DNA from 4 places in the Agrobacterium sp. 22-221-1 genome. Region 3 is predicted to be linked to each of the others. Evidence: predicted binding sites of a transcription regulator. Region 3 holds the regulator's gene; each other region holds the start of a gene.

Region 1 (5,930 bases), on a different contig from region 3:
GGATGATTTCACGCGTCTGGCGATGTTCATGCGGCGTATTTGAAGACATTTTCTTTCAGCCTTAAAAGAGATTGGCCTTCCCGGGGCACGATCAGTCAATGATTCATTCCCCGAAACCAGCTCGTCTACCGCTCTGTCTATACGCGAACAGAAACGCTAATTTCGCCAATAGGTTTCATCGGGCATCGGTAATTATGCAATAAAGGGCCGCTTTCGCAGCCAGCCGATCCCGGCGCGGACGCTCTATTCTGTGCATTGAAAGGAACTGCAACATCGATATCGCCAGAGACCACAATCGGCCTAGCGTGAAATGCAGCTTCAAAGCTCTGGAATGTTTTCGTCACACCCGAAGGATATGCGGCGCTCTAATAGGCGATGTGCCGCACCGATAGAATAACATCGCGCGCCAAGTTTTTCGTTTTATTGTTATGTTTCGGCACACAACGCGATGAGTGCTGACATATTTCTCAAATTTAATGCGTCATTCCGAAATATTGATGCCGTCAACATGTATCATCCGGCGGAATGATGCGCGTGTTTCTTGCGAATGTCGGTCGGTGTTGCCCCGAACCAGCGGGAGACGGAACGCGAAAACGCACCGGGTGTCGAATAGCCAAGCCTGTAACTGATGTCGGATACCGGAAGATCGCTTTCCACGAGGAGTTTGAAACCGGCATTTTTGCGAATGGCGTCCTTTATCTCGTTGAGATTGGTGCCGAGCTCTGCGAGCCGCCGTTGAAAACTCCGCTCCGACAGGTTGAAATAGGGAGCGATCTCGCCGAGCGAAAGCTCGGCATCCGAGAGCCGCATCTGCATGTACCGCTTCACCTGGTCAATGAAATGGGTCGCGTCCGCCGATGTTTCCGGTCGCAACATGCGGCATTGCAGGTTCATCAGCTCGAACAGCCGTTCATCCGCATTCGGATTGACCACATCGAGAAGCGATACCGGAAGACGCATGGTGTGGATGGGCTGAGAAAAGCTGACGCGCCTGGTCATTCTTTCCTTAAATAGCTGAATATTATTCGGTTTCGGCCGCTCCAGACCGATCTCGATCTGGTTGATACGATCTCCGAGAATATCGCGGAGACGTTGTACCAGGACGGCGAGCGACAAATCCACATACTGATCGCGTTTGGCGATAACCGGCGCGAAGGACCATGACAGGGTTACCTGCGTGGCATCCGTTACCATGGTGAAATTGCTGTTGTTGGTCGCGTAATAGACATGGTCCTGAAGAAAACGCAGGAACGCCCTTACCGTCGGTGCGCTGATCAGCCCATATCCGAACGCGCCGGATGCACCCGCTGGAAAGGTGGAGGCGCATTGCAAACCGAAGGCGTCGTCGCCGGAAATCAGTGCGCAGGTTTCGAGCAGGCGGGAAAATCTATCGAGGCTGATACGTTCCGTCAGGCTGCTGAATATGGCTGGATCAATGTCCAGAGCCTTGCAGATCGGCGCGATATCGATGCCCCGTGACCGGGCATAATTGCTGACGCCGGCAGCCAGACCGGCCACCACACTTATCTCGTCACTGACCCTCTTCTCGGGCATCCCTCGCCTTGGCGTACCATGTTTGGAAATTGTCGCCTGATGGTAAGCCTTGAGAGGGCGTTTGTCGAGCAGCCCGGCTCCGGGATTTTAAGTGCGGTCGGTGTCTGCGCTTTGCTCCAGCACCTGCATGATGGCTTGGCCGGCATCTTCGATAGCGCCGCTATTATCGACGGTCGTCACGTCGAAATCTCCAGCGACCGTCAACGAGCTGCGTTCCAGCCGCCGGAGAATATCGTCCCGGCTTTCCCGCCCGCGCTGCTCCAGCCGCCTTGCCAGCACATCCGGTCGCGCAACGATGTTCACGACCTTAAGACGGGAAAAGGCGGTGCTGAAATGCGGCAGGGCGGAACGCGAACCGTTGGCGATGACCACATCTCCCGCATTGAGGTGACGATAGACAGCGGCCGGGATGCCATATTTCAGCCCATGCGCCTGCCAGGACACCGCGAAGGCGCCCTCATCTTCCAGCCGGTTGAACTCGTGCATCGAAACGGCATCGTGGTTTTCACCCCCCGCATCGCCGCTGCGGGTGATGACGCGACGGGTGAAGTGAAAGCCCGGCCGTCCGCACAATCGCGCTGCGGCATAGTCCATCAGCGTGTCCTTGCCGGCCCCGCTCGGGCCGACAATCACGATCATCGTGCCGGGCGATGCCGCGCGCCGGCTATCCTGCCCATCGTCGGTCATGCCACGCGCTTGCCCTGACGCCAGACGGAACGGGCGACCGGCACACCATCCTCGCGGTGAACCCGGACCAGATCGGCCCGCAATCCCGTCGCGATACGACCGCGATCGAGAAGGCCGACGGTGCGAGCCGGTGTGGCGGTGACCATGCGCAGTGCTTCCGGCAGGCTGATGGCTTCTACCTGATCGGCGAGCAGGAATGGCGCGAAGAGCAGGCTGAAGGGCACATAGTCGGAAGAAAGAACATCCAGCACGCCGATCTCGGCGAGGTCGCGGGCGGCGATGTTGCCGGAGTGGGACTTGCCGCGAACGATGTTCGGCGCACCCATCAGCACGCTCATGCCGGCGCTGTGCGAGGCTTTTGCGGCTTCGACGCTGGTGGGGAATTCCGCCAGTTTCACGCCGTGGCCGATAGCCTCGCCGACATGCGCTTCGGTGGCGTCGTCATGGCTTGCGACCGTAATGCCGCGCTCGGCGCAGCGGGCGGCCAGATAATCGCGGTGCTTGGCGGAATATTCCGCCGACGCCGCCTGCCGACGCCGCACGAACTCGGCGAAAGCCTCGTCGCTCAGCCCACGCTTCTTCTGGTAGTAGAAGATATATTGATCCATCGACTGGAACTGGCGCTGCCCCGGGGAGTGGTCCATCAGTGAAATCAGCCGCACGCGCGGATCGGTTTCGAAGTCTCCGAAATGTTCCAGCACATCCGAGGAGGCGACTTCACAGCGCAGATGCAGCAGGTGATCCGAACGAAGGCGGTTCTGATCCGCCGCGGCCTCGATGGCGTCAGCCATTTCGCGCATTTCACCCTTCTTGAAGCCGCCGTCCTCATCCGAGCCGAGCCGGAGGCAGTCGAATACGGTGGTGATGCCGGAGGCGGCCACCTGGGCGTCATGGGCCTGAATGGCGGCGATCTTGTCCCAGATCACGCCGGGGCGCGGCGAATAATGCTGCTCAAGATGGTCGGTATGCAGTTCCACCAGACCCGGGATCAAATAATCACCTTCGAGGTCTTCGCCGGTTTTGGAAGCACCTTCGCTGATATCGGCGATCTTGCCGTCACGGATCAGGACGGAGCCCAGAATAATATCGTCTTCCAGAACGATACGGGCATTGGAAAGGGCGTGCTCGGTCATGGGTTCGCATCTTTCTTTGGTGGCTGGCCAAGGGGGTGCCAGCTATGAACGGTAAAGGGCGCGCCGCGCGTTTCTTCAATGAACAAGGCGAGGCCGGAAATGCTGAGGGGTCGATCGGTGAATTCGGAAAACCGCGCCGAAAGCACCTTGTGCATGGCGGGCTGCTCGCTCTCGTCGATGCGGCCGGTCAGCGTCATATGAAAACGGAAATCATCCATGACATGCGGATAACCCCAGAGAGACAGATTCTGCCGCTGGCTCTCCGTCAGCATCTGTGGCCGCCGACGGGCAATATCGGTCTCGGACAGCGGCGCGCGAAACCGGTCGAAATGATCGACGATCTCGGCGGCAAAATCCTGCAGCGGCTGATAGGTGCGGTCCGGGACCAGTGCGAAAAAAGGCCCGAGCGCACTGACGACGACACGCGGAATTTCGAAGGTGGACTGGCTGGCCGCGAAATCTTCGAAAGCCGCGAGCAGCTCCGCCTCGCTATATTTTTCGGCAAGTTCGAAAGGAGCCTTCAGGGTCGCGTGGAAACCGTAACGGCGGGGCTCCTCCGTCATGTCGGCATAGTCGTCGTGGTCGTCATGCAGCGTGCCGGAAAATGCGTCGCGGCCCAGCCAGCGTGACGCCGCCTCAGTCAACGGGTGATCTTTAGCCGGAGAAAAATAGATGGCATAGCGCACGGCAAGCACTCTTCAGTGTCATGGGAGACCAGGGATGAGAAGCTATTTGGCGTGACTCGCCGGCTTCCCGCAAGGTCAGGAGTGCGAGGTAATTGGTTTCCGTGACAGAATGATGATGCCGAGGGAAAAAAGCGCATTGGAAATGCGGTAACCCTTCCGAATGTGCTGAAGACACAGTCGGACATGATGACGGGATACGGCCGGCATAAATCGGGACTGCGCGGGTGCCTGGCGGAGATGACGAACATCGTTACGAGGTTAGTCATTCCATCCCTTCAGACCTAGTGTTGTGTTTTGCCGATCAGGCGTGAACGCAGCGAATTGGAGATGTGGTCGAATAGGAAAACGACGAAGAGAATAAGCAGGACCATATAGGCGACCTTGTCCCAGTCGGCATTGGTGCCCATCGCTTCCAGCAGTTTCAGGCCGATGCCGCCAGCGCCCACCGCGCCGATGATGGTGGCGGAGCGGGTGTTGCTTTCCCAGAAATAGAGTGACTGCGAAATGAAGACCGGCAGGACCTGCGGCAGCACACCGAAGCGGTTGACCGCAATCGGGGAAGCGCCGACCGATTTGACACCCTCGCGCTGCTTGTCGTCGACATTTTCCAGAGCCTCGGCATAGACCTTGCCGAGCGCTCCGGTATCGGTGAAGAAGATCGCGGCAATGCCGGGGATCGGTCCGGGCCCGAAGCTGCGGGTGAAGAACAGCGCCCAGATCAGCATGTCGATGGAACGCAGGAAGTCGAATAGCCGCTTCATGCCCCAGTTTGCGGCCCTGTTGGCGGTGATGTTGCGCGCGGCGATGAAGGCGAGCGGCAGGGCGACGAGCGTGCCGAACAGCGTGCCCACAAAGGCCATGACCAGCGTCTGCATCAGCTTGGAAAGAATATCGGCATGTTGCCAGACGCTGTTGTCGAGGAAATCATCCACCATGTGGCCGATATTGGAGCGCTCGGGATCGAGCCTTTCTCCCCACAGCGCGAGAGCGGCGAGTTCATCGTAGCCCTTGCCCCAGAATTCCGATTTGGTGTCGAACAGGAAATTCGCCCATCCGAGGAACCGACGCTGGACATAGACCTGACTGGTGCGGATTTCTGCCTGACCGGCAAAACCAAAATGCACGAGAACCTTGTTGCCGTCCTGCTGGATTTCCTGCGGCACATCCTCGGATGCCCGGGCCTGTTCTCCATTGATGATGACGGGATAATTCTTGCCGTCGACATAGACATCCACCCGGGTCGGGGTCACGTCGAGGCGGTTTTCCAGGCCCGCATAAACGACGCTGTAGCCACCGCCCGGCAGGGGCTGCAGCCAGTCGATCTTTGTATCAACCGGATATTGCCCGCGGCTGGACCATTGCGGCTCCACCTTGCCGTCTTCGAAACGCAGGCGCGGCTGGGCGCGCCAGGAATACCAGTCCTGAATATAGCTCGAGGCACGATCCCATCGGCCCTGCATGAAGGCCGGACCGACATTGAAGAAGAAAAAGCAGCCGATGAGATAAACGGTGACAGTGAGAAGGCCGACGAGCAGACCATATCGCTGCATGAAACTGCGGTTGAACACTTGCGGATGCGCGGCCGTCAATCTCTCGCGGTCGGCGGTGTTGAGAATGAAGCTGGTCGACATCAGGCCGCTCCCCGTCCGAATTCGAAGGATTGATGGCCGATCAGCCTGCGACGCAGCCAGCTGGAAAACTGGTCGACGGCGATGATGGTGATCAGCAGAAGGATGATGATGGCATAGGTCTTCGACGCATGATCGTTACCGATCGAAAGCCGGAAGACCTCGCCGATGCCGCCGCCGCCCACAGCACCGATGATGGTGGAGGCGCGCACGTTGATTTCGGCGCGCAGCAGCGCATAGGA
Region 2 (5,930 bases), on a different contig from region 3:
CAGCGGGTTCTGCAGGCTCTGGTCTGGCCCTGCGCCGTATCCGTCAAGCGAGATGGCGAAATTGCGAACGACAACCTTCGGCATGGCACTCTCCTCCCATATCGGGAAGCCAGATTGCCAGCGTCCGGCAATCCGGCCTCAGATTTCCCGTTCCAGATTAGCGGCGGCGGTCGGGATTTGCCCGCCGGCAGCGCCCTTGTCTTCCGTGACGGTGTTCAGCAGGTGATCGGCAATCAGTTCCGCCTGGAACTTGCCGAGTTCATAGCAATAGGTGATCTCGCGCTTTTCCGCCGACCAGTAGACATCGGGACGGCCGCAGGACTTGGCCGTCAACTTGACGTCCCCCTTCAGACCATAGCTGCTAAAACTGCGGCTGATGAGATCGAGAACCTTCGATTCCCTGATCATGATGGCGTAGGGCTCAAGGTCCGGGTCGCGCGGCGGCACGTAGCTGACGGAGAATCTGGAAGGCGTCTGGCTGCGGTGGGGCGCGAGAAAATTCTCCCAGGCCGAAGCGACGCCCGGATAGGCGGCCGCGCATTTGTCGAATTCGGCATTGTTGAGCCCCATCATGGCGGCCAGATCGCCATAACCGTCCTTGTCACGGCCGACCATCAGGCAGGCCATGTTGCGATCGCGGCTCCTGTCGGGCACCAGCGCGGAGAAGACCGGGGCTTCGTGCTCAGGCAAGGTCTCCGCCTCACGCGCCAGATACCAGCTGTCGGTGGCATTGACGAGCGCGGTGTCGAGCCATTCCTCGTTGGCCTGGAGGATGAGCGTGCCAGCCAGTTGATCGGCCGGCGCCTGCACACTTGCCGTCTCCGCCGTTCCGAAATCCGAGATCAGCATGCGCGCGCCCTCGTGATATAGCGAGAAGATCGCATTGCCGATGACGAAATTGACCGCCTGCTGAAGCTGTTCGTCGGACAGGCCATCGAGACCGGAGGCGACCTGCGCCTCGGCCTCAAGCGGAGCCGTCAACGAAACGAAAGCCAGCGGAACGGCGGCCAGAAAACGACGGAACATAAAATCAGACCTTCCGGGAACGAGGAGCGTCACTGATTCCCGAAGCTAACGAGTCACGCAATGGGCTGGTTGCATCGCCTGTCAAGAATCGGGTGGATAGTGATCCGTTTCGGGACCATAGCTGCAAAGAAGCAACGCCGATCCCAACCAAGGAGGTCTCCGCCATGACCGATCTCGTTTTCACTGCAATGCCGGCTAAGGAAGCCGAAGCCTACCGGTCTGGAGCCGCCGACGCCTATGGCAATCCGCCGGAGAAAGCCGTTTCTCCGGGCGGCATGCCCTGCCGCCACTGCCTTTCCCAGATCGGGGAAGGCGAAGGGATGTTGATCCTCGCCTACCGGCCCTTTCCCTCGCTGCAGCCCTATGCGGAAACGGGCCCGGTGTTTCTGCATGCCGACGCCTGTGAGCGCTACCCGCAGACGCAGGCCATTCCGCCGATGCTGGACAGCCCCGATTATATCGTGCGCGGTTATGGAGCCGATGACCGCATCGTCTACGGCACCGGCGCTGTGACGGCGACAGGCGAGATCGTTTCGCGCGCGCGGCACCTTCTGGAGCGCGCGGATGTCGCTTATGTGCATGTGCGCTCCGCCCGCAATAATTGCTATCAGTGCCGTATCGACACAGCATAATCGGCAATTACATGCAATTTTAAGAGAAGAACTAAACGGCTCTCAAGTTTTCCGCGCCATGATGCAGGTATCGGAAACAATTGATTTGAGCAGCAAAATGACAAACAACCTCAATATGGCGACCCGGACCGCGCCCCGCAGCAAGACCAGGATTTTTGCGACCGTGCATTATTTCAGCCAGTCTACCAGAGGGCGTGTGGTCGATCTTTCCGCCACCGGAATGGCGCTCGAGCTGGACGGGCCTTTCGCCGCCGCCAAGGGCAGCCGGGTCAAGGTGCAGAGTGAGGATCTGGGCTTCATCGAGGGCGTCGTGCAATGGCAGCACATGAACCGCCTCGGCCTGCAGCTCAAGCTTTCCACCAACACGCTGGCGCAGCTTTCCTCCTATTTCCGCTTCTTCCACGAAGAAGTGAAACCGACCCTCGCCCGCTGATCCTGAGCACGGCAATGCACAGAACGGAGGGTGCGCATTCTCCGGTGCGGCGACACCTGCGCCGCACTCCCGTGATAAAAAATTTATCAAACGGTTGAAAACCGGCCCATCTGTCACGGGCCTGTCATTTTGGTGATGGACTCCTCTGCGATTGCTTCTACCCTGTCATTTTCAAGACAGAGCAAGCTTCATCCGAAGGAGTTCCCATGTCGTCGCTTCTCGCTCTCCATCCCATTACCCGGCGTTCGCTTCTGGGCGGCATCGCAGCCTCCTCGGCGCTGGTGATGCTGCACCCTTTTGCTGCGCGTGCGGCGGCCAACCAGGCGCATCTGCGCATCATGGAAACGACCGATATCCATGTTCACGTCTTTCCCTATGATTATTATGCCGACAAGCCGAACGACACGATGGGACTGGCGCGCACCGCCTCGATCATAGACACCATCCGCGCCGAAGCCGGAAATTCGATGCTGGTGGACAATGGCGACTTCCTGCAGGGCAACCCGCTCGGCGACTATATCGCCTATGAGCGCGGCATGAAGGCCGGCGACAAGCACCCCGTGATCAACGCCATGAACGTGCTGGGTTACGATTGCGGCACGCTCGGCAACCACGAATTCAATTACGGTCTCGACTATATGTCGAACACGCTGGCGGGTGCGGGTTTCCCTTACGTCTGCGCCAATCTCACCAAGGGCCAGCTTGCTTCCGATCCGAAGAACGACGAGCTGTTCTTCAAGCCCTATGTCATTCTGGAAAAGCAGATCCGCGACGGCGGCGGCGTGACGAGCCCGGTCAAGGTCGGCATCATCGGCTTCGTGCCGCCGCAGATCATGATGTGGGATTCCAAGAACCTCGAGGGTAAGGCGCAGACGCGCGATATCGTCGAGGCGGCGAAAGCCTGGGTTCCGGTCATGAAGGAGGAAGGTGCGGATATCGTCATCGCCCTTTCCCATTCCGGTATCGACGGCAAGGGCCAGACCGAGCGCATGGAAAACGCCTCGCTTTATCTGGCGGGTGTGGAAGGCATCGACGCGATCTTCACCGGGCACCAGCATCTGGTCTTCCCCGGTCCGAAGGCCTGGGACGGCATCGAGGGTGCGGATGCCGTCAAGGGCACGCTGATGGGCAAGCCGGCGGTAATGGCCGGTTTCTGGGGCTCGCATATGGGCCTCATCGACCTGCTGCTCGAAAAGGACGGCAAGAGCTGGAAGATCGTCGACTTCACCTCCGAAGCCCGGCCGATCTACCACCGCGACGAAAACCGCAAGGTCGTCGCCGATTTCACAGACAAGGCGGAAGTCCTCGCCGCCGCCAAGACCGATCACGAGGCGGCCCTTGCCTATGTGCGCCGTCCCGTCGGCAAGACCTCCGCACCGCTCTATTCCTATTTCGCGCTGGTGGCCGACGACCCTTCCGTGCAGATCGTCTCCAATGCCCAGACCTGGTACATCAAGGACATGCTGAAGGAAGGGCAATATAAGGATCTGCCCGTGCTTTCGGCAGCAGCCCCCTTCAAGTCCGGCGGTCGCGGCGGTGCGGATTATTATACCGATGTCCCCGCCGGTGACATCGCCATCAAGAACGTCGCCGATCTTTACCTCTACCCCAACACGGTGCAGGCGGTGCTGATCAACGGCGCGCAGGTGAAGAACTGGCTGGAAATGTCGGCCGGCATGTTCAATACGGTCGAGGCCGGCGCCAAGGATGCGCCGCTGCTGAATGCGGACTTCCCGTCCTATAATTTCGATGTCATCGACGGCGTGACCTATCAGATCGACATTTCCAAACCGGCGAAATTCGACAAGGACGGCAAGGCGGTCAACCCGGACAGCAACCGCATCGTCAACCTGCAATTTGAAGGCAAGCCGATCGATCCCGAGCAGAAATTCGTGGTGGCGACCAATAATTACCGGGCGAGCGGCGGCGGCAAATTCCCCGATATCGCCGGCGACAAGGTGATCTTCGTGGCCCCCGATACCAACCGCGACGTGATCGTGCGCTATATCATCGATCAGGGCACCATCAACCCGTCTGCGGATGCCAACTGGTCCTTCGCGCCGGTGGCCGATACCACGGCGATCTTCGAGACCGGCCCCAAGGGCCGCCACTATGCGGCCGATATCAAGGGCGCAAAGATCGAGGATGCCGGCGACGGCGCGGAAGGTTTCGCGAAGTTCCGTCTGGTTCTTTGAGGGCTGCGGCCTTTCGGCTGTTGGCGGCAGGGTGAAGCTCTGCCGTCATCCTTGGGCTTGTCCCAAGGATCTAACCACGTCAACAAAATCAATTCGTAGCAGATCCTCGGGACGAGCCCGAGGATGACGTCGAGTTTGATGGAAACTATCGGCGATACCGAGGGCTATCACCTCAATCGCGCCCACCGAGCGCTCGCAGCAGAAGCGGCAGTTCCAATGGCGGTTTCTGCTCGATACGCCGATAATCGCTGCCGTCACGGTTACGGCGGATGAGCCTCAGGCCGACCATGTCGCGCCTCAGCATGGCCGCATCCCCGAACAGGTGCAGACTATCCAGAACGCTGCTGAATTCGCGCTCTGAAAAGCTCCGCCCGGCGGGAATTCTCGCCCATAGATACCAGAGGCACAGTTCCTGCTGGGAGCGGCGGGCCGGCCATTGCATCAGCCGGCCGGCGGCGTCGAAGACACGAACGGTCTTCAGCACCCTGCCCTCATTAGCTGCCGGCAGCATCTCTGGCCGGGATGGTCCGCTGTCATCGGATGGCTCGCGTGAGGCTCGCAGATGCTGGAAATTTCGGAACCCGGCAGCGCGGCTCAGAAGATTGAGCATCTCCACATGGCTTGGCTTTCGGTCCAGCCTGCCGATCTGTTCGCGGACGGATTTGGCGAAAGTCGAGAGGTCGGCGATATCAATGGAAAGAATCGAACGTGGCATGACTTACCCTCAAGTGCCATTCCGAAAAGGTGTCGCTGATCGCCGGCTTCCGACATGGCACGGGATAAGTGCTGTCAAACTTTAAAAATGCAGGTTTAGCTTCCCTTGCGGGACGGCGATGCCTCGGTGAACTGCTGACCGTGATTTAGGTATAGGCAGGCGACCCGCCCACGTCAATTGGCCTTGCTGGCATAGCGCCGAGGTTGCCGCGCGTTTCTTCTCCCCACCGGGGAGAAGGTGGCCACGCTCGGTCCAGATATAATTTGACAATGTCACTCAGCGGCGACAGAAATGCTCCTCTGCTTGTGCGCCGCAAGCATCCCGTTGAAATCCTTGTGGTTCGGGCAGGCAGAGAGGCGTTGCTGAAATGCTTCGGCAAGCCATTGGCCGGCAGGGCCAGCAGGTGAATCGACCCGCCGCAGCGCAAAGAGCGGATATTCGCCCTGTTCATAGGCCTCGAGTTCAAGCGCCTTGAGGCTGCCATTGGTGATGTCGTTACGAACGATCGATGCGGGCAGACCGCCCCAACCCAGACCGCCCTTGATGAGCTGGTATTTCGTGGCGATGTCGCTGACCCGCCATGTCTTGTAGGAAAGCACATTGAAATCGCGGCCCTTGGTCAGGCCGGATGCATCGGTGACGACAAGCTGAACCTCCTCCCGCACATCGGCAAGGCCCAGCGGCCGCTCGATCTGCGCCAGCGGGTGATCCGACGCAACGACCGGCAACATGAAGGAATGGCCGACCTTTTCGACGACGAGTTCATCGTCCTGGCGCAGCATCGCCCCGCCAATGCCGATACCTGCCTTGCGGGAGAGCACCATCTCCATGACCATGCCCAGCTCGCCGACATTGAGGCTGAGGGTGACGGTTGGGAACTGCTGGCGAAAATCCCGCAACACGGCCACCATGGCCTCCGCCGGCACCAT
Region 3 (5,930 bases):
TTCACCATGGTTCCGGCGCACCAGTTCTTCTTCGGAACGGTCTGGGATCCGCGTTTTGCGGCGGCAGGCGCCACCGACTCCTCCGGCCAGTTCGGCCTGATCCCGCTGCTCGCCGGCACGCTTTATATCGGCCTGGTCGCGATGCTGGTTGCGGTTCCGGTCGGTCTCTTCTCGGCGATCTACATGGCGGAATATGCCTCGCCGCGCTTCCGCTCCATGGCAAAGCCGCTGCTTGAAGTGCTCGCCGGCATTCCCACCATCGTCTACGGCTTCTTCGCGCTCACGACGGTCGGTCCTTTCCTCAGAGACATTTCCACGCAGATCAACGGTCTGGCGACGGGCAACTACGCCAACTTCATCCAGGCGCAGAGCGTCATCACCGCCGGCTTCGTCATGGGCATCATGCTGATCCCCTATGTGTCGTCGCTGTCGGATGACATCATCACCGCCGTGCCGCGCTCGCTGCGTGACGGTTCGCTCGGCCTTGGTGCCACGCGTTCCGAGACGATCAAGAGGGTCATTATTCCGGCCGCTCTTCCCGGTATCGTCGGCGCCGTGCTGATGACGGCTTCGCGCGCCATCGGCGAAACCATGATCGTGGTTCTTGCGGCCGGTGTTGCTGCCCGTCTGCAGCTCAATCCCTTCGACCCCATGACCACGGTGACGGTCAAGATCGTCAGCCAGCTCACCGGCGACCTTGAATTCACCTCGCCGCAGACGCTGGTTGCCTTTGCGCTCGGCATCACGCTTTTCGCCATCACGCTTTGCCTGAATATCTACGCGCTTTACATCGTGCGCAAATACCGGGAGCAATATGAATGACCGACATCGTCTCTCCCGCAGCCGGCGCGAGCGCCGTCAACAAGGCCACGCGCCGTGATATCGGCATCAAGCGCCGCTATGCCGCCGAACGCCGCTTCCGTGCCTACGGCATGGCAGCGATTTCTTTCGGCCTCATCTTCCTCTTCCTGCTGCTTTTCTCGGTGGTTTCCAAGGGTTACACCGCCTTCCAGCAGACGATGATCACCGTTCCGGTCGAATTCTCCGAACAGATCATCGATCCGAAAAATGAGCGCGCCACCAATCCCACAAAGCTGATGACGGCCAATTATCCCGTCATCGCCCGCGATGCGGTCGCCAAGGTCCTTGGCGTTGCGCCGACTGACCGCGCCGGCCTTCGCGCCGTCAACCTCCTGATTTCCGACAGCGTGCGCACGCAGCTTCGCGACATCGTCGTTGCCGATCCCGCCGTCATCGGCACCACGCGTACCGTCACGCTGCTGGCGTCGGGCGATGTCGACAGCGCCTTCAAGGGCCAAGTCGATCTGACGGCGGATGAAGCCAATCGCCGCATCTCGAACCAGCAGCTCGGCTGGATGAACCAGCTCGCCGAAAGCGGCCAGCTCGGCAAACATTTCAATACCGGCATCTTCGTCAACGGCGCGTCGAGCCGTCCGGAAGCGGCGGGTGTGGGTGTGGCGCTGATCGGCTCCTTCTACATGATGCTGATCGTGCTCGTGCTGTCATTGCCGATCGGCGTCGCGGCCTCCATCTATCTCGAGGAATTCGCCCCGAAGAACCGTCTGACGGATCTTATCGAGGTGAATATCAACAATCTCGCGGCCGTTCCTTCGATTGTCTACGGTCTGCTCGGCCTCTCGGTCTTCATCAACTTCATGGGCTTTCCGCGCTCGGCCTCGCTGGTCGGCGGCCTCGTCCTGACGCTGATGACCCTGCCGACAATCATCATCGCGACGCGCGCCGCCCTGAAAGCCGTGCCGCCGTCTATCCGCGCCGCAGCCCTCGGTCTCGGCGCTTCCAAGATGCAGACGATCTTCCACCATGTGCTGCCGCTCGCCATGCCCGGCATTCTGACCGGCACCATCATCGGTCTCGCCCACGCGCTGGGCGAAACGGCGCCGCTGCTCTTGATCGGCATGGTGGCATTCGTTGCGAATTACCCGACAACGCCGATGGATCCGTCCACGGCCCTGCCGGTGCAGATTTACATGTGGGCGAACGAAGCCGAGCGCGCCTTTGTCGAAAGGACATCCGGCGCTATCATCATCCTGCTTCTGTTCCTCATCGTCATGAATGTTGGCGCAATCCTGTTGCGTCGCCGCTTCGAACGGCGCTGGTAGAGGGAGCTTGAGCAATGAACATGTTGTCGGAAGCAGCAGTTGAGAAGGCGCTGGACAAGAAAATGAATGAAGTCTCATACAAGATGATCGGCAAGGACGTTTCGGTTTATTACGGCGAAAAGCGCGCGCTTTACGACGTGAACCTCAACGTTCGGGAAAATACGGTGACCGCGCTTATCGGCCCGTCCGGCTGCGGCAAATCCACCTTCCTGCGTACCCTGAACCGTATGAACGACACGATCGACGGTTGCCGGGTCACCGGCAAGATCACGCTCGACACCGACGATATTTACGATCAGGCGATTGACGTCGTGGAATTGCGCGCCCGCGTCGGCATGGTGTTCCAGAAGCCGAACCCCTTCCCGAAGTCGATCTACGAAAACATTTCCTACGGTCCGCGCATCCACGGTCTCGGCCGCAACAAGGCGGATATGGACCAGATCGTCGAGCAGAGCCTGCAGAAGGCGGGTCTCTGGAACGAGGTTAAGGATCGTCTGCACGAATCCGGCACCGGTCTTTCCGGCGGTCAGCAGCAGCGTCTGTGCATCGCACGCGCGGTTGCCGTCAGCCCGGAAGTGATCCTGATGGACGAGCCCTGCTCGGCTCTCGACCCGATTGCGACCGCAAAGGTCGAAGAATTGATCCACGAGCTGCGCACCAATTACACCATCGTCATCGTCACGCACTCCATGCAGCAGGCGGCGCGTGTTTCCCAGCGCACGGCCATGTTCCATCTTGGTCATCTTGTCGAGGAAAACGAAACCGACAAGATGTTCACCAATCCGGACGACCAGCGCACGCAGGATTACATCATGGGCCGCTTCGGCTGATCCCGGCCGACGCTTTATCGAAACCGAACAAGACTGGTGCTTCTGCCGTGCCCGCTTCCGGGTACGCGCATGCAGGCCAAGCCGGAGGACTAGACCATGACACAGACAACGACCCATTCGCACATCGTTTCCGTTTATGACGATGAATTGAAGTTTCTGACTCGCCGCATCGCCGAAATGGGCGGTCTTGCGGAGCAGATGTGCGCCGACGCCGTGCGTGCGCTCGTCAATTCCGATGCCGCGCTTGCCCAGAAGGTCATTTCCGACGATGCGATCCTCGACCACGCCGAGCGCGAGATCGGCGACAAGGCCATCGTAACCATCGCCAAACGCCAGCCGATGGCGGCCGACCTTCGCGAGATCATCGGCACCCTGCGTATCGCCGCTGACCTTGAGCGCGTCGGCGACCTTGGCAAGAACACCGCCAAGCGCGTCATCGCGGTTGCCGGCACCGGCGTGCCGCGCAAGCTCGCCCGCGGCATCGAGCACCTGTCGGAACTGGCGCTGGTACAGCTCAAGGAAGTGCTGGACGTCTATTCCACGCGTTCCGCCGAGAAGGCCAATGCCATTCGCGAGCGCGACGAGGAAATCGACGCCATGTACACGTCGCTCTTCCGTGAGCTTTTGACCTACATGATGGAAGATCCGCGCAATATCACCACCTGCACGCATCTTCTGTTCTGCGCCAAGAACATCGAGCGTATCGGCGACCACGCCACCAATATCGCCGAGACGATCTATTACATGACCACCGGCAGCCAGCCGGAAGGCGAGCGTCCGAAGGACGACAGTTCCAACACCCTCGGTTCGGTGACCGAGTAACAGACAGGCAGCGGCTTGCGGAGTTAGTATATGGTGCCCAAGATTGCAGTTGTGGAAGACGAGGAAGCGCTGAGCGTCCTGCTTCGTTACAATCTCGAGGCTGAGGGATATGACGTCGACACGATACCCCGTGGAGACGAGGCAGAAATCAGGCTGCAGGAGCGTATTCCGGACCTTCTTATCCTGGATTGGATGCTTCCCGGCGTTTCCGGTATCGAACTGTGCCGTCGGCTCAGGATGCGGCCGGAAACCGAGCGCCTGCCCATCATCATGCTGACGGCGCGCGGCGAGGAAAGCGAAAGGGTTCGCGGTCTTGCCACCGGCGCCGACGATTATGTCGTCAAGCCGTTCTCGACGCCGGAACTCATGGCCCGCGTCAAGGCGATGCTGCGCCGGGCCCGCCCCGAGGTTCTGTCTTCGGTGCTGAAATGCGGGGATATCGAACTGGATCGCGAGACCCATCGCGTTCACCGCAAGAGCCGCGAAGTGCGCCTCGGCCCGACGGAATTCCGCCTGCTGGAATTCCTGATGACCTCTCCCGGCCGGGTGTTTTCCCGCTCACAATTGCTGGATGGCGTCTGGGGTCACGATATCTATGTGGATGAGCGCACCGTCGACGTGCATGTCGGACGCCTGCGCAAGGCGCTCAATTTTTCGCATATGCAGGATGTCATCCGCACCGTGCGCGGCGCCGGATATTCAATGGAAGCCTGAGAAAACCGAAACCGATGGTTTCACCTGGGATAAATTCCCCAAAAATCAGAAGGCCCGAGACCGGAACGGTGTCGGGCCTTTCGATTTTGAACCTTCCGCAAACGCGTATCCTTGTTCTTTTGAAGGTGACAGACGGTCTGCTGAAAGCCGGATTGCGCGGTGAAACCTGACAGGAGGAAGGGCGCGGCACGTCGCCGACAAATTCAGAACATTTGCCGCAAGGGCGCATCGCGGTTTTACATCCGGAGAATGCGCGAGAACAGGGATTGGGAGCGCCTCTTAGACAGCGTGCGCTCTATTCCGGAACCACCTTGCGTTTTGCCATAAAAAAACGGGCCCGAAGGCCCGTAGTTTTTGAGTGTCGAATGCGTGCCGCAACACTCAAGCCTTGCGACGCTCGCTTACCGGCTGGTAGGCAAGCTTTGCATGGAACTTGCAATAGGGCGAAGATTCCAGTGCTTCACAACCGCAGAAATGGAAATCATCCTTCAGCGGATCGCCGACCGGCCACTTGCAGGTGCGCTCCGTCAGTTCCGTCAGCGTCAGGCGGCGGGAAATCGGTGTAACGACATTTTTGGAGGGAACGTAATCGAGAACTTCGGCAGTCTCGATATCGATCTCCTCGTGCAGCGCCGTCGCCGCGCTCGAACGGTTCAAGGCGCGTGCAGGTGCTGCGCTGACGCGGGTCGCGAAATTCGTCGCGCGCGGGGCAGGGGCGGCGGTGCGCTTGGGCGCGGAACGCGCCGACGTAACCGGGCCGCCGGCCTTCACGCGTCCCGGCAGGTTGAGGCGATGGACCTTGCCGATGACGGCATTGCGGCTCACACCGCCCAGCTGTGCTGCTATCTGGCTGGCGCTAAGCCCCTCGGACCACAATTTCTTGAGTTTTTCGACCCGTTCGTCTGTCCAGTTCATGCCGCTTCTCCGCTTGTCGCGTATAATGTCGGCAGAATCCTTCTCCGCCTCGCGGGCGTGCCGCGAGCGTGGTTTCTGCCTGATTTTTGGTGACTAGTTCCGCCGCAATGCAGTCTAGTAATTAGCGATTAACCTAGTGCCACGCAGACTCCGTGGCAAGAGTCGTGGGAATCATCTCGAATCGATTTTCCGGTTTTCCCCAACTTGCTGGCGAGTTGAGTCTGAAAGGCAACACCTTGGGCCTCGTCTGCCGCCACCTACTAGGGCTTGAGAAGCCCGGGAAACGCGGACTTTTGTTGACATCGGCAGGCGAAGTGACAATAGTGCCCCTGCCGCCGCGAGGCGGCATTTTTGATTTTCAGGCAAGGGATAACCCCGGAAGCCTATTGACAACCGTCTGACAGCGCATCCGCGCAAGGAGTGATACAGCCATGGCCGAAGCCGCCGCGCCATTGTTCGATACGTTTGCAAGAGCCCCCCTGCGCTTCGAGCGAGGCGAGGGCGTCTG
Region 4 (5,930 bases), on a different contig from region 3:
CGAGAAAATCCTCGATCAGGATCATTTCGGTCTCGACAAGGTCAAGGAACGCATCGTCGAGTATCTCGCCGTACAGGCGCGCGCCTCGAAGATCCGCGGACCCATCCTGTGCCTCGTCGGCCCTCCCGGCGTCGGCAAGACCTCGCTCGCCAAGTCGATCGCCAAGGCGACCGGCCGCGAATATGTGCGTATGGCGCTTGGCGGCGTGCGTGACGAGGCGGAAATCCGCGGTCACCGCCGTACCTATATCGGCTCCATGCCGGGCAAGATCGTCCAGTCGATGAAGAAGGCCAAGAAGGCGAACCCGCTCTTCCTGCTCGATGAAATCGACAAGATGGGTATGGATTTCCGTGGCGATCCGTCGTCGGCCCTGCTCGAGGTGCTCGATCCGGAACAGAACTCCACCTTCATGGACCATTACCTTGAAGTGGAATACGACCTGTCCGACGTGATGTTCGTGACCACGGCCAACACGCTGAACATTCCGGGTCCCCTGATGGACCGCATGGAAGTGATCCGCATCGCCGGTTACACGGAAGACGAAAAGCGCGAAATCGCCAAGCGTCACCTGTTGCCGAAGGCGATCAAGGAACATGCCCTGCGTCCGGAAGAGTTCTCGGTTACCGATGATGCCCTGATGGTCGTCATCCAGCAGTATACCCGTGAAGCCGGTGTGCGCAGCTTCGAACGCGAGCTGATGAAGCTGGCGCGCAAGGCTGTCACCGAGATCATCAAGGGCAAGGTCAAGTCCGTGGAGGTCACCGCTGCCAACGTGCCGGATTATCTGGGCGTTCCGCGGTTCCGCCATGGCGAGGCCGAGCGCGAGGATCAGGTCGGCGTCGTCACGGGTCTTGCCTGGACGGAAGTTGGCGGTGAGTTGCTCACCATCGAAGGCGTGATGATGCCGGGCAAGGGCCGCATGACGGTTACCGGCAACCTCAAGGAAGTGATGAAGGAATCCATTTCGGCGGCGGCATCCTATGTCCGTTCGCGCGCCGTGGACTTCGGCATCGAGCCGCCGCGCTTCGACAAGAGCGACATCCACGTGCACGTTCCGGAAGGGGCAACCCCGAAGGACGGACCGTCCGCCGGTGTTGCCATGGCCACCGCCATCGTCTCCATCATGACCGGCATCCCGGTCTCGAAGGATGTGGCGATGACGGGCGAGATCACGCTTCGTGGTCGCGTGCTGCCGATCGGCGGCTTGAAGGAAAAGCTGCTTGCGGCCCTTCGCGGTGGCATCAAGAAGGTGCTGATCCCGGAAGAAAACGCCAAGGACCTGGCGGAGATTCCGGACAATGTGAAGAACGAGATGGAAATCATCCCGGTGTCGCGCATGGGCGAGGTCATCAAGCACGCCCTTATCCGCCAGCCGGAGCCCATCGAGTGGGACGGCAGCATCGAGACGCCGGTGATCGCAACCGTCGAAGGCGTCGACGACGGCAGCCAGACCATCGCGCATTGATAATGCATCGTCGCGAGGGGCGGGAATCGCCTTTCGCGACGGCTGCTGCATAGATTCAATGTGTTAGGTGTCTGAAGGCGCATGTGGCGTAAAGCTGCGCACAAGTGATGCGAATTTGGCACGAATATGTGGAAGGCCGGCAGAAATGTCGGCCTTTTTTGTGAAAAAAAACGCAGACCCCTTGTTTTTCAGGCGATTCCAGCGCTTTTGGGTTGCTGCGCGCGGATGCGAACGTATTCTGCGCCGGCTTAATTTGAGTCGTTTCAAACCATTGAAAGGGGTGGAAACATGAACAAGAACGAGCTCGTCTCTGCTGTTGCCGAAAAGGCTGGTCTCACGAAGGCAGATGCTGCTTCCGCTGTTGATGCTGTATTCGAAACTGTACAGGGCGAACTGAAGAACGGTGGCGACATTCGCCTGGCCGGCTTCGGCAGCTTCTCCGTCAGCCGTCGTGAAGCCTCCAAGGGCCGTAACCCTTCCACGGGTGCTGAAGTCGATATCCCGGCTCGCAACGTACCGAAGTTTTCCGCAGGCAAGGGCCTGAAGGATGCCGTCAACTCGTAAGGTTTCCGGAAAGCCGCAACGCCCGGCGGCGGGCGGGCGGCTTTTCAGGTTCACGAGGAAACATGTTTTGACGCCCTGACGCCGTCACATCGCCGCCAAAAGCGGGCGGTGTTTCGAAAAGCTCTTTTCGGACAGGCCGGGTTTTCCCGGTCAAGATGTGAATGAAAGCAGGGAAGCGCCTGTGTAGCTTCCATCCGGACACACGGCGTTTTTCTACGCGGAATGTGGGCATAAACACGAAAGCCCGGCCTTCTAGGCCGGGCTTTTTGATTCAGCGGTCAGGAAGTGTCATGCCACTGTCATGTCTGTAACGCAGAAGCCTTGGGGTATTTCTGGACCCAAGGGGGATTAAAATGGCGTTCCGATTTTCTCAAATGGCTTTGACCGCTGCGCTGCTTACGTCCGCAGCCATCCCGGCCGCTGCCGAGCCGGTTTTCAACCGCATCGCATCTTTCCCGGTGGCGAAAAACCTTCCCGCGGACAAGGACGCCAAGTCCGTCACCTCGGCTGAAATCATTACCGCCAGCGAAGACGGCAAGACGCTGATCTATTCGGACAGCCCGCTTGGCGGCATCGGTTTCATCGACATCACCGACGCCAAGGCTCCCAAGGCCGGCGGCGCGCTGCTGCTCGAGGGCGAGCCGACCTCCGTTGCCGTCGCAGGTGTCAAGGTCCTGGCCGGCGTCAATACGTCGGAAAATCGCGCCAAGCCGTCCGGCAAGCTGGTGACGGTCGATATTGCTACCAAGAAGATCGAAGCAAGCTGTGATCTCGGCGGCCAGCCCGATTCCGTCGCCGTTTCCCCGGACAAGACCTTCGCCGCCATCGCCATTGAAAACGAGCGCGATGAAGAGGTGAACGAAGGCGCCCTGCCGCAGATGCCAGCCGGTTATCTGGTGACTGTCGGCCTGAAGGACGGCGTTGCCGATTGCGCGACCCTGAAGAAGATCGAACTCACCGGCCTTGCCGAAATTTCCCCAGAGGATCCGGAGCCGGAATTCGTGTCGATCAACGCCAATGGCGAGATCGCGCTGACGCTTCAGGAAAACAATCATATCGTCATTCTCGACGGCAAGACCGGCACGGTGAAGACGCATTTCTCCGCCGGCAAGGTCGATCTTGAAGGCATCGATACGAAGACCGATGGCCAGTTGAAGTTCACCGACAAGCAGGAAGGCCGCAAGCGCGAGCCGGACGCCGTGAAGTGGCTGGACAATGACCGTATCGTCATCGCCAATGAGGGCGACTGGCAGGGCGGTTCGCGTGGCTTCACCATCTTCGACAAGACCGGCAAGCTCGTCTATGAATCCGGCTCCTCGCTCGAACACGCGGTTGCGGCCATCGGCCACTATCCGGAAAAGCGCTCCAAGGCCAAGGGCATCGAGCCTGAAGGTCTGGAAGCGGCGACTTTCGGCGACCAGAAATATTTCTTCGTGCTGTCCGAACGTGCCTCTGTCGTCGCTGTCTACAAGGACACCGGCAAGGAACCGGAACTGACGCAGCTCCTGCCTTCAGGCGTTTCGCCGGAAGGCGCTGTCGCCATCCCGTCGCGTAACCTCCTTGCCACGGCCAATGAGGTCGATCTGATCGAAGACGGCGGCGTCCGCTCGCATGTCATGCTCTATGAACGCGGTGAAGGTGAAGCAGCCTATCCGCAGCTCGTTTCCGCCACCGTCGATGGTGCACCGATCGGCTGGGGCGCTCTTTCGGGTCTGGTCGGCGATGCCGAAAAGCCCGGCATTCTTTATGCCGTCTCCGACTCGGTCTATGGCAACCAGCCGTCGATCTTCACCATCGATGCGACGAAAAAGCCCGCTACCATCACCAGCGTCCTGCGCGTCAAGCGTGACGGCATCGCCGCCCAGAAGCTCGACATCGAAGGCATCACGCTGGACGGCAAGGGCGGTTTCTGGCTGGCTTCTGAAGGCGACAGCGCCAAGCTCGTTCCGCACGCGCTCTATAACGTCAACGCCAAGGGCGAGATCAAGGCTGAGATCGCATTGCCGAAGGAACTTCTCGCCGGCGACACCCGCTTCGGTTTCGAAGGCGTAACGATGATCGGCAAGGGCGACGACGCGACGCTGTGGATGGCCGTACAGCGTGAGTGGGGCACGGACGAGAAGGGCTTCGTCAAGCTCGTCTCCTACAATCCGAAGTCCAAGGAATGGGGCGCCGTGCGTTACCCGCTCGACAAGACCGAGGCAGGCTGGGTCGGCCTCTCCGAAATCGCCGCGCAGGGCGACTATGTCTATATCGTCGAGCGCGACAACCAGATCGGCGACAAGGCCAAGATCAAGAAGCTCTACCGTGTTGCGATCGCGGACCTGAAGCCGGGCAAGATCGGCGGCGAACTGCCGCTGGTGGCCAAGCAGGAAGCCCATGACTTCCTGCCCGACCTCAAGGCCCAGACCAACGGTTATGTCGTCGACAAGCTGGAAGGCTTCGCCTTTGACAAGGCGGGAACGGCCTATGCCGTGACCGACAATGACGGCGTGGACGATTCTTCCGGCGAAACGCTGTTTTTCACCGTCAATATGAAGGCGATCAACTGATCGAGCCGATTGGCGCCGCAAATGAGAAAAGCCGGGCTATGCCCGGCTTTTTTGTACGGCGAGGGCCTCCTTGGCCGGGTTTCCCGAGCTTGCACGATGCCTGACGATGCAAGCCGTTAAAATCGGCATTGCCGCTTCGATATCGGATTGTGGAGGATTTCGTCCGGAGGCCATCCGGGAAAATGCTGCGGATCGATCGTAACGGATCACCGCCCCAGGGAATTCTTGCTTTTGGGAGTATCTTGTTTTTCCGAGTCCTGCTGGACCCAGCGGAAAAAAATATAAACAGGCAGCGCAATAAGCGCGAGTGTTACAAACGCGTCGATCGACATGGTTTCATCCATCAGTTCAACCGTTCATCATGAAACGGTGCGCAAACAATGCCTGAAATCTCTTTAGAAAGTCTGAATCTTCCTTATTTTCCGGTATGTTGCGGGCTGATACAGGGGGTGGTCAAGCTGTCGGAATATGGAACAGCAGTGCCGATTTGGCATGGTGTAACTGGAGAAAAGCGATTCCAGCGGTTGGGAATCATGACGACGCTTTACCGACCGCAGTAAGGGCAGGGGGCGATAATTCCGAATACTCGAGGGCTTATCGCATCGCGAAAGCAAACACGAAGGATCTCGGTTTGACGGGTGATATTTAAATCTTCTGGGAAAATGGTGGGCGATGAGAGACTCGAACTCCCGACATCCTCGGTGTAAACGAGGCGCTCTACCAACTGAGCTAATCGCCCTTCGCGTGTCTCGGATCATGTCCGCCGCGTCGGTGGCCGTGATGTATTCGGATCGGAAAAAAACCGCAAGGGCTTTTGTGAAGTTTTTTTGTTTTTTTTGCTGAGAGAATTTTCCGTCGCCGGGGGGCGGGGGCAAAAAGCCGGGAACTGCGGGCTTTTTACCTGAGACAAGACCCGAGGACGCCTTGATGACCATGTGGAAATCCCGTTACGGAAGCCTGCGGCTGTGGACAAGTTTTTTGTTTTCGTTGGGAAAAGCCCACAAAACAGGGCGTTTGCCGCAATCGCGTTCCAAGGCCTTCCGGTTTTTCCCGATCAAAATGAAGAAGCTTATTCTTTTGTCGTGAAACCTGCTTGACACCCCCGCACGAACGCCGTAGTTAGCCGCTCATCGAACAGCCGAGGCTGGTTCGAGCGGCAGGACTGGTTCCTGTCGTCAGGAGATGCGGGTGTAGCTCAGTCGGTTAGAGTGCCGGCCTGTCACGCCGGAGGTCGCGGGTTCGAGCCCCGTCACTCGCGCCATCCTGTCCCTCGGAAAACGCAGATGAATGTCTGTGGTGCGCGGGTGTAGCTCAGTCGGTTAGAGTGCCGGCCTGTCACGCCGGAGGTC

The links. The regulator PhoB, encoded in region 3, activates phosphate uptake and scavenging genes when phosphate is short. The targets are predictions, from matches to a motif close to TGTCATNNANCTGTCAT.
Region 1: ACQZ5N_RS13350 (DUF1045 domain-containing protein) is a predicted target of PhoB. The motif match lies at 4,162-4,178, and genes of this name have one in related genera.
Region 2: ACQZ5N_RS00830 (bifunctional 2',3'-cyclic-nucleotide 2'-phosphodiesterase/3'-nucleotidase) is a predicted target of PhoB. The motif match lies at 2,203-2,219, and genes of this name have one in related genera.
Region 4: ACQZ5N_RS01210 (esterase-like activity of phytase family protein) is a predicted target of PhoB. The motif match lies at 2,316-2,332, and genes of this name have one in related genera.

The regions. Positions count from the first base shown of each region.
Region 1 covers NZ_JBNWCL010000007.1:209,395-215,324, reverse strand. The annotation lists gene ACQZ5N_RS13370 (helix-turn-helix domain-containing protein) at 1-49, opposite strand, end outside; gene ACQZ5N_RS13365 (AraC family transcriptional regulator) at 514-1,554, opposite strand; gene phnN (phosphonate metabolism protein/1,5-bisphosphokinase (PRPP-forming) PhnN) at 1,642-2,241, opposite strand; gene ACQZ5N_RS13355 (alpha-D-ribose 1-methylphosphonate 5-triphosphate diphosphatase) at 2,238-3,374, opposite strand; gene ACQZ5N_RS13350 (DUF1045 domain-containing protein) at 3,371-4,069, opposite strand; gene phnE (phosphonate ABC transporter, permease protein PhnE) at 4,342-5,691, opposite strand; gene phnE (phosphonate ABC transporter, permease protein PhnE) at 5,691-5,930, opposite strand, start outside.
Region 2 covers NZ_JBNWCL010000001.1:171,766-177,695, reverse strand. The annotation lists partial or broken gene ACQZ5N_RS00850 (DNA-binding protein) at 1-84, opposite strand, end outside; gene ACQZ5N_RS00845 (DUF4344 domain-containing metallopeptidase) at 139-1,026, opposite strand; gene ACQZ5N_RS00840 (DUF1203 domain-containing protein) at 1,191-1,658, shown strand; gene ACQZ5N_RS00835 (PilZ domain-containing protein) at 1,756-2,091, shown strand; gene ACQZ5N_RS00830 (bifunctional 2',3'-cyclic-nucleotide 2'-phosphodiesterase/3'-nucleotidase) at 2,298-4,286, shown strand; gene ACQZ5N_RS00825 (DUF2087 domain-containing protein) at 4,459-5,001, opposite strand; gene ACQZ5N_RS00820 (LysR family transcriptional regulator) at 5,274-5,930, opposite strand, start outside.
Region 3 covers NZ_JBNWCL010000026.1:35,243-41,172, forward strand. The annotation lists gene pstC (phosphate ABC transporter permease subunit PstC) at 1-822, shown strand, start outside; gene pstA (phosphate ABC transporter permease PstA) at 819-2,141, shown strand; gene pstB (phosphate ABC transporter ATP-binding protein PstB) at 2,156-2,971, shown strand; gene phoU (phosphate signaling complex protein PhoU) at 3,068-3,793, shown strand; gene phoB (phosphate regulon transcriptional regulator PhoB) at 3,824-4,507, shown strand; gene ACQZ5N_RS24825 (GcrA family cell cycle regulator) at 4,889-5,422, opposite strand; gene ACQZ5N_RS24830 (acetylornithine transaminase) at 5,854-5,930, shown strand, end outside.
Region 4 covers NZ_JBNWCL010000001.1:237,661-243,590, forward strand. The annotation lists gene lon (endopeptidase La) at 1-1,465, shown strand, start outside; gene hupB (DNA-binding protein HupB) at 1,754-2,029, shown strand; gene ACQZ5N_RS01210 (esterase-like activity of phytase family protein) at 2,383-4,581, shown strand; gene ACQZ5N_RS01215 (hypothetical protein) at 4,788-4,925, opposite strand; tRNA gene ACQZ5N_RS01220 (tRNA-Val) at 5,245-5,320, opposite strand; tRNA gene ACQZ5N_RS01225 (tRNA-Asp) at 5,766-5,842, shown strand; tRNA gene ACQZ5N_RS01230 (tRNA-Asp) at 5,882-5,930, shown strand, end outside.